2 regions of the Kocuria rhizosphaericola genome follow, and region 1 is predicted to be linked to the other one. Evidence: predicted binding sites of a transcription regulator. Region 1 holds the regulator's gene; the other holds the start of a gene.
What was found. Region 1 encodes HrcA, which represses chaperone genes, less so after heat shock. Its sites were predicted from a motif close to TTNGCACTCGNNNNNNNCGAGTGCNAA; they were not measured.
Positions count from the first base shown of each region.

Region 2: groES (co-chaperone GroES) is a predicted target of HrcA. The motif match lies at 2,243-2,269, and genes of this name have one in related genera.

Region 1 is NZ_JBISWK010000163.1:32,264-36,550, reverse strand. Features, by position in the region: gene hemW (radical SAM family heme chaperone HemW) at 1-448, shown strand, start outside; gene ACH9D2_RS16780 (DUF4870 domain-containing protein) at 537-1,001, opposite strand; gene ACH9D2_RS16775 (DUF3097 domain-containing protein) at 1,159-2,022, opposite strand; gene hrcA (heat-inducible transcriptional repressor HrcA) at 2,198-3,205, shown strand; gene dnaJ (molecular chaperone DnaJ) at 3,277-4,287, shown strand, end outside.
Region 2 is NZ_JBISWK010000112.1:12,331-16,617, reverse strand. Features, by position in the region: gene groL (chaperonin GroEL) at 29-1,630, opposite strand; gene groES (co-chaperone GroES) at 1,781-2,077, opposite strand; gene ACH9D2_RS11250 (ABC transporter substrate-binding protein) at 2,507-3,478, shown strand; gene ACH9D2_RS11245 (iron chelate uptake ABC transporter family permease subunit) at 3,610-4,287, shown strand, end outside.

The sequences.
Region 1 (4,287 bases):
CTTCGAGTGGTACGAGGTGAGCAACTGGGCCCGGCCCGCCGGCGGCGCGGACGCCGGGGCCCACCGCAGCCGGCACAACCTCGCGTACTGGCACAACCAGGACTGGTGGGGGATCGGCCCCGGTGCGCACTCGCACGTGGGCGGGACCCGCTGGTGGAACCTCAAGCACCCCGTGCCCTACACGAACCGGGTGCGGGCGCGGCAGTCGCCCGCGGCCGGGCGCGAGATCCTCGACGCGGACACCCGGCACCTCGAGCGCGTGATGCTGGAGGCCCGGATCCGGGAGGGGCTGCCCACGGCCGCCCTGGCCGACGGCGGGCGTACCGCGGTGGCCGGGCTGATCGCGGACGGCCTGGTGGACCCCGCGGCGGCGCTGCGCGGCTCGGTGGTGCTGACCCTGCGGGGGCGGCTGCTGGGCGACGCCGTGGTGCGGCGGCTGCTCACCTGAGCCGGGCGCCCCGGCACGCAGTCGCCCGGCTGTCGGGTGCCACGACGGGGGAACGACCCGGCCAGGGACGATCCGGCGAGGAACGGCGTCAGCCGCGCCGGGCGCGCTCCCGGGACCGCTCGCGGAGCTTCTCGGCGAGCCGGTCGTAGAGCCGGGTGTTGAAGCGGTACTGGTGCGGTTCCCCGCGGTTGACGCGGACCCCGCCGATCAGGGAGCCGACGGCGAGCAGCAGCCACGCGCCGGCCGCGGCGAGCGCGAAGAACCAGCCGATGAACGGCACGGGTGCGAGCAGGATCCCCGCCACGACCACGAGGGTGGGCAGCAGGGTGAAGTTCATGGCCTCCATCGACTCCTGCTCGGTGAACGGCCCCCGCCCGCGGAAGACGCGGTGGACGAGGAAGGACGGGACGAAACCGATGACTCCGCCGAAGTGCGCCAGGGTCGCCCACTGGTGGTCCTCGGTGACGGTCAGCGGCTGGGCCACGGGGGAGAGGCCCTCGAACGGGGCCCCGGCGTTCTCGCGGCTCGATCGGGGGTCGGTCTGCACGGGCACGGAAGTCCTTCGGCGGTGGGACCGCGGCGGGGCCGCGGCCGGTGGGTGGGACACGACCATCCTACCGACCGGTCCCGACGGCGGGGGATCGCGGCCGCCCACGTGTGCCTTTGTGACGCCGCGCTGGGCGGACCCTGGAGGCCGGGACGGCGCCGGATCACTCCCCGGGAGCGGTGAGGAAGTCGATGAGCTCCTCGACCCGGCCCAGCAGGGAGGGCTCCAGATCGGCGTAGCTGTCCACGCGGGCGAGGATGTGCTGCCAGGCCCGTCCCAGGTCGCCAGGGGTGCGGTGCGGCCACCCGAGGGCGGCGGCGGTGCCGGTCTTCCAGTCGGTGCCCCGCGGGACCACGGGCCAGGCGTCGAAGCCGAGCGTGCGCGGCTTGACCGCCTGCCAGATGTCGACGTACGGGTGGCCCAGCACCAGGACGTTGCCCGCGGCGCCGGGCAGGCGCATGGTCTCGGCGGCGATCCGGGACTCCTTCGAGCCGGCCACGAGGTGGTCCACGAGGATCCCGAGCCGCCGCCCGGGGCCCGGCCCGAACTCCCGCACGGCGGCGGACAGGTCGTCGATGCCGTGCAGCGGCTCCACGACGATGCCCTCGACGGCCAGGTCGTGGCCCCACACCTTGGCCACCAGCTCGGCGTCGTGGTAGCCCTCGACCCACACGCGGGAGGCCTTCGCGGTGCTCGCGCGGAGCCCTTCGACGGCCACGGACCCGGACCGCGTGCGGGAGGGCCGCTTCGCCGCCGGGGCCCGACGGGGTTCGACGACGACCACGGGCTCGCCCTCGAGCAGGAAGCCCGGGCCCAGGGGGAACGCCTTGACCCGTCCCCTGTGGTCCTCCAGGCCCATCACGCGCATGCCGCCGATCGTCTCCAGGGACACGACGGCGCCGACCCAGCCGGTCGTGACGTCCTCCAGGAGCATCCCCGGGGCGACCGGGACCTCCGCGGAGACCGGCCGGCGGCGGGCGAGGGCGTCGTCGTCGAGGCTGCGCGGCCCCCAGCCGTGCTCGCTCATGGTCGTCCTCCCGGGTCGCGGTGCCGCGCGTCCGGCGCGGATCAGCCGGAAGCGTACCAAACCGCGGGCGGCGGTCCGGCCGTCGGACACGGGGGCTACACTGGACGGCGTTAGCACTGTGGCCGCCCGAGTGCCAGGGAGGCCGGGTGGCGAGAACGGACCGGGGAGGAGCGACGTGAGCGAGCCGAGACGACTGCAGATCCTGCAGGCCATCGTGGAGGACTACGTGCACTACCGCGAGCCCGTGGGCTCCAAGGCCCTCGTGGACCGGCACCGGCTCGGCGTCTCCTCGGCCACCGTGCGCAACGACATGGCCGCACTCGAGGAGGAGGGCCTGATCACGGCCCCCCACACGAGCTCGGGCCGGATCCCCACCGACAAGGGCTACCGCACGTTCGTCGACCAGATCGCGGCCGTCAAGCCGTTGTCGGGACCGGAGCGGCGGGCCATCCAGCGGCTGCTCGACGACGCCGCCGACATCGACGACGTCATGGAGCGCACCGTGCGGCTGCTCGCGCAGCTCACCCAGCAGGTCGCGGTCGTGCAGTATCCGCACGCCTCCGGCGTCACCGTGCGCCACGTCGAGGTCGTGGACCTCGGGGCCGGCCGGGTGCTCGTGGTGCTCATCCCGACCAACGGCCGGGTGGCCCAGCGCGTGGCCGTGCTGCGGGCGCCCCTCGAGGAGTCCCAGCTGTTCGAGCTGCGCGCCCGGGTGCTGGCCGCCGTGGTCGGGCGCTCCCTGACCGCGGTGCCGGACGCCCTCGCCGTGATGGCGGCGGGCACCGCCCCGCCGCTCCAGCCGGCCGCCGCGGCCGTGGGAGAGGCCGTCGGCGCCCTCGCGGCGGGCGGGGCCGAGCACCGCATGGTCATGGCCGGCACCGCCAACCTCGCCCGCGCCACGGGGGACTTCCACCTGAGCATCGGCCCGGTCCTCGAGGCCCTCGAGGAGCAGGTGGTGATGCTCCGGCTGCTGTCCGAGATGGAGCAGGACGCCCGCGGGGTCGCCGTGCGGATCGGCACGGAGAACGCCGAGGGACCGCTGTCCGAGGCCGCCGTCGTCGCCACCGGCTACGGGCCGCAGTCGAAGGTGGGGGTCGTCGGACCCATGCGCATGGACTACCCGTCCACGATGGCCGCCGTGCGCGCCGTCGCCCGCTACCTCTCCCGTATCCTCGGGGGCTGAGCCCCCGAGGGCCCCGCCCCCGGGGCCCTCCAGCGAAACCCACCACAGACCTCTCGACAGAACGGACCACGGTGAGCGATCACTACGAGACCCTGGGCGTGTCCCGGGACGCCAGCCAGGAAGAGATCAAGAAGGCCTACCGCAAGAAGGCCCGCCGGCTGCACCCCGACGTCAACTCCGGCCCCGAGGCCGCCGAGGACTTCAAGCGCCTCTCCCACGCCAACGACGTCCTCTCCGACCCCGAGAAGCGGCGGGTCTACGACGCGACGGGCAACGAGAACGGCACCGACACCGGCTTCGGCGGGGGCTTCCCCGGCTCGGGCTTCGGCTTCGCCGACATCTTCGACACCTTCTTCCAGGGTGCCGGCGGCGCCGGCGCCGGCCGGCGCGGTCCGGCGTCCCGCACGCGGCAGGGCCAGGACGCCCTGATCAACGTCCGGGTCTCCCTCAAGGACGCGGTCTTCGGGACCGAGAAGAAGATCACCGTGGACACCGCCGTGGTCTGCCCCACGTGCAACGGCAGCTGCTGCCAGGCGGGCACCCAGCCCGAGACCTGTGACGTCTGCCACGGGTCCGGCCAGGTCCAGCGCCAGGTCCAGTCCATCCTCGGCACCGTGGTCACGGCGGCGCCGTGCGCCACCTGCCAGGGCTTCGGCACCGTCATCAAGCACCCCTGCCACGAGTGCTACGGCGAGGGCCGTGTGCGCGACCGCCGCCCGCTGACCGTCAAGATCCCCGCCGGCGTCTCGACCGGCAACCGGATCCGCCTCTCGGGGCAGGGCGAGGCCGGCACCGCCGGTGGGCCGAACGGCGACCTCTACGTCGAGCTGAAGGTCGATCCCGACCCCACGTTCGAGCGCCAGGGCGACGACCTGCACGCCCGCGTCCGGGTGCCCATGACCTCGGCAGCCCTCGGCACCACCGTGACCCTCGAGACCTTCGACGGCGAGCGCGAGGTGCCCGTGTCCCCCGGCACGCAGACCGGCCACACCGTGACCCTGCACGAGCTCGGGGCCACCCGGCTGCGCGGCGGCGGCCGCGGCGAGCTGTTCGTCCACCTCGAGGTCGAGACGCCCACGGCG
Region 2 (4,287 bases), on a different contig from region 1:
GTGGGACGGGTCCGCGGGGCGGGCCGGGTCAGTGCTGGTGGCCGTGCCCGTCGTCGTCGGCCGGCTTGTCCGTCACGAGCGTCTCGGTGGTCAGCACGAGCGCCGCGATGGACGCGGCGTTCTGCAGCGCCGAGCGGGTGACCTTGACCGGGTCGATGATGCCCGCGCCGACCATCTCGACGTACTCGCCGGTGGCGGCGTCGTAGCCGTGGCCGGCCTCGAGCTCGGCCACCCGGGAGGCGACCACGGCCCCGTCCTGGCCGGCGTTCTGGGCGATCCAGTACAGCGGCTGCCGCAGGGCGCGGCGGACGATGCCGAGGGCGGTCGCGGCGTCGCCGGTGAGCCCGAGGTCGGACTCGTCGAGGACCTTCGCGGCCTGCACGAGAGCGGTGCCGCCGCCGGAGACGATGCCCTGCTCGAGGGCCGCGCGCGTCGAGGACACGGCGTCCTCGATGCGGTGCTTGCGCTCCTTCGCCTCCACCTCGGTGGCCGCGCCGACCTTGATGACCGAGACGCCGCCGGCCAGGCGGGCGAGGCGCTCCTGCAGCTTCTCGCGGTCCCACTCGGAGTCGGTGCGCTCGGACTCGGCGCGGATCGTGGCGACCCGGTCCTGGATCTCGGCCTCGGTGCCGCCGCCGTCGACCAGGGTGGTGGTGTTCTTGGTGACCGTGACGCGGCGGGCGGTGCCCAGCTGCTCCAGGGTGACCTGGTCGAGGCTGATGCCCAGCTCGGTGGTGATGAGCTGGCCGCCGGTGAGGACCGCGAGGTCCTGCAGGATCGCCTTGCGGCGGTCGCCGAAGCCGGGGGCCTTGAGGGCCACGACGTCGAGGGTGCCGCGCAGCTTGTTGACCACGAGGGTGGAGAGGGCCTCGCCCTCGACGTCCTCGGCGATGATGGTCAGCGGCTTCTTGGCCTGGAGCGCCTTCTCCAGGACGGGCATGAGCTCCGGCACGGAGGAGATCTTGCCCTGGTACAGCAGCACCAGGGAGTTCTCCATGACCGCTTCCTGGCGCTCGGTGTCGGTCACGAAGGACGGGGAGAGGTAGCCCTTGTCGAACTGCATGCCCTCGGTGACGTCGAGCTCGACCTCGGTGCTCGAGCCGTCCTCGATCGTGATGACGCCGTCCTTGCCGACGGTCTCGAAGGCCCGGGCGATGAGCTCGCCGATCGCCGGGTCCTGCGCCGAGATGGTCGCCACGTGGGCGACGTTGGCGCCCTCCACGGGGCGGGCGTTCTCGAGCAGGCGCGCGGCCACGGCCTCGACGGCCTTCTCGATGCCGCGCTTGAGGCTCAGCGGGTCGGCGCCGGCGGCCACGTTGCGCAGGCCCTCCTTGACGAGCGCCTGGGCCAGCACGGTGGCGGTGGTGGTGCCGTCGCCGGCGACGTCGTTGGTCTTGGTCGCCACCTCCTTGGCGAGCTGGGCCCCGAGGTTCTCGTAGGGGTCGTCGAGCTCGACCTCGCGGGCGATGGTCACGCCGTCGTTGGTGATCGTGGGGGCGCCCCACTTCTTGTCGAGCACCACGTTGCGCCCGCGCGGGCCGAGGGTGACCTTGACGGTGTCGGCGAGCTTGTTGACGCCGTTCTCGAGGGACTTGCGTGCGGCATCGTCGAATGCCAGCTGCTTGGCCATGGACTATGGCTCCTTCTGGGTGGCTGGGGTCGCCAGCGGGGTTCGGGGATCAGGATCGGCGAAGGGTGCCCGCCGCGGGCCCCGCGGGGCGTGTGCGGCAGGCACCCTTCGTCAGGACTGCGCGGTCTGCGCCGGGTCGGTGCGCCCGGTCTACTTCTCGACGACGGCGAGCACGTCGCGGGCGGGGAGCACCAGGTACTCCTCGCCGTTGTACTTGACCTCGGTCCCGCCGTACTTGGAGAAGATCACGACGTCGCCCTCCTTGACGTCGACCGGGATGCGGTTGCCGGAGTCGTCGACACGACCGGGTCCGACGGCCAGGACCTTGCCCTCCTGGGGCTTCTCCTTGGCGGTGTCCGGGATGACGAGACCGGACGCGGTGGTCTGCTCAGCGGCGAGCGGCTGAACGACGATGCGATCCTCGAGAGGCTTGATGGAGACCGACACGATCTCTCCTTGTCTGTAGGGGTGGAAAACGGTGGGCGACCGCGGGCGGAGCCCGCCGTCGAGCTTCGGGCCGGTCGGCGCACCGACCGTCGTCGCGGTGCCGATCGATCGCCTGGCCCTTAGCACCCTCACCCGGAGAGTGCCAAGGCCAACTGTAGGAGGGGGCTGGCAGTCGGTCAAGGCGAGTGCCAGCGCGCCGCCCCCCGGGATCCGTGCGGACCGAATTAGGTCACACCGGTGTTCCCCAATGATTTGCCTCACTCCCATCCGACGCTCTAGGTTCATCGGTAAGGCAACCCTTACCTCGGCCGAGCAGCGGTGCCCTCCTCGACGACCCCCACGCCTGAGTGGGGGTCCGTCGCGCCCACCGGATCCCGCCGGTGCCCTCCGCCCCGGAGCACACCGGCGTCCTCTGCACGAAGGAAGACCATGAACCGCACTGCCCCACACCGCTCCACCGCCCTGCTGACCGCCGCCTCGGTCCTGGCCCTGGCGGGCTGCTCGACCTCCGGCGCGGCGACCACCGGCGGGGACGCGCCGGGCGCCGCCTCGACCGGGACCGTCAGCGTGGAGCACGCGCAGGGCACCACGGACGTCCCCGTGGACCCGGAGAACGTCATCACCTTCGACCTCGGGGTCCTCGACTCGATGCGGGCCCTGGACGAGGACGTCCAGGGCCTGCCCCGGGGCGGCAGCCTGCCCGAGCAGTTCTCCGAGTACCGGTCGGACGAGTACGTCAACGCCGGGTCCATGAAGGAACCGGACCTCGAGGCCGTCGCCGAGGCCGCCCCGGACCTGATCATCATCTCCGGGCGGACCGCCGACTTCTACGACGAGCTCGCCGAGATCGCTCCCACCGTGGACCTCTCGCTCGACCAGACCGACGCGCTGACCTCCTTCACCGAGCAGTCCCGGACCCTCGGCGAGATCTTCGGCAAGGAGGCCGAGGTCGCGGAGCGGCTGACCGCCATCGAGGAGCAGGTCGAGGAGGCGAAGGCCCGGACCGCCGAGGCCGGCACCGCGATGTTCCTGCTGACCAGCGCCGGGGAGGTCAACGCCTACGGCCCGGAGTCACGCTTCGGCAACATCGTCTTCGACCTGCTGGGCTTCGGGTCCGCCGCCGACGTCCAGGCCGAGGGCACCCACGGCGAGGCCGTCTCCTTCGAGGCCGTCGCCGACGCGGACCCCGACCACCTCTTCGTGCTGGACCGCGACACCGCCATCGGCCAGTCCGGCGGCGAGGCCGCCCAGCAGGTGCTCGACAACGAGCTCGTCGACGGCACCACCGCCGCCCAGCAGGACCGGATCACCTACGTGGACAGCGCGAGCTGGTACCTGGTCGGATTCGGCCTGGACAACTTCCCCGCCATGATCGCCGAGGTCCAGGAATCCCTCTCCTGATCCGCCGACCCGGTCGAGCACGACTCCCGGGTGCTCCGCACGGCGACCGCGCGGAGCACCCGGGACCGCGCCGGACCGCGACCGCGGCCGTCCCCAGAACCGGAAGGTCCCCCGATGACCAGCACGAGACGATGAGCACCGTCGTGCCCCCCGCACCGCCTCCCGCGATCGCCGGCCCCGTGCCGGCGGCGCCGCCGCCGGAGGGCTCCACCCCGGTGCCCCCCGGGGCGTCCGCGCGGGCCAACGCCCGCCGGCTCGCCGCCGCGGGCGCCCTCGTGCTGGTCCTGGCGGTCGTCAGCACCTTCGTCGGGGTCCTCGATGTCACCCCGTGGTCCCTGTGGAACCAGCTCGCCACCGGGGACCTCGACGGCTTCCGGAGCTCGATGGAGATCATCGCGGTCTCCCGCTTCCCCCGCACCGCCTCGGTCGTCCTGGCAGGCCTGGCCCTGTCCGTGGCGGGGCTGATCATGCAGCTCATGGTCCGCAACAAGTTCGTGGAGCCCTCCACCGTGGGCACCGTCGAGTCGGCGCAGGCCGGCCTGCTCGTCGTGACCCTGCTCCTGCCCTCGGCGCCGCTCCTGCTGAAGATGGGCTCGGCCTCCGTGTTCGCCGTCGCCGGGACCGCCCTGTTCCTGCTCGTGCTCCAGCGCATCCCCCTGCGCAGCACCCTGCTGGTGCCGCTCGTGGGGATCATGCTCGGCAACGTCATCGCCTCCGTCACCACGTTCTTCGCCTACCGGTTCGACCTCCTGCAGACCCTCAACGCCTGGATGCTCGGCGACTTCTCCGGCGTCCTGCGGGGCCGCTAC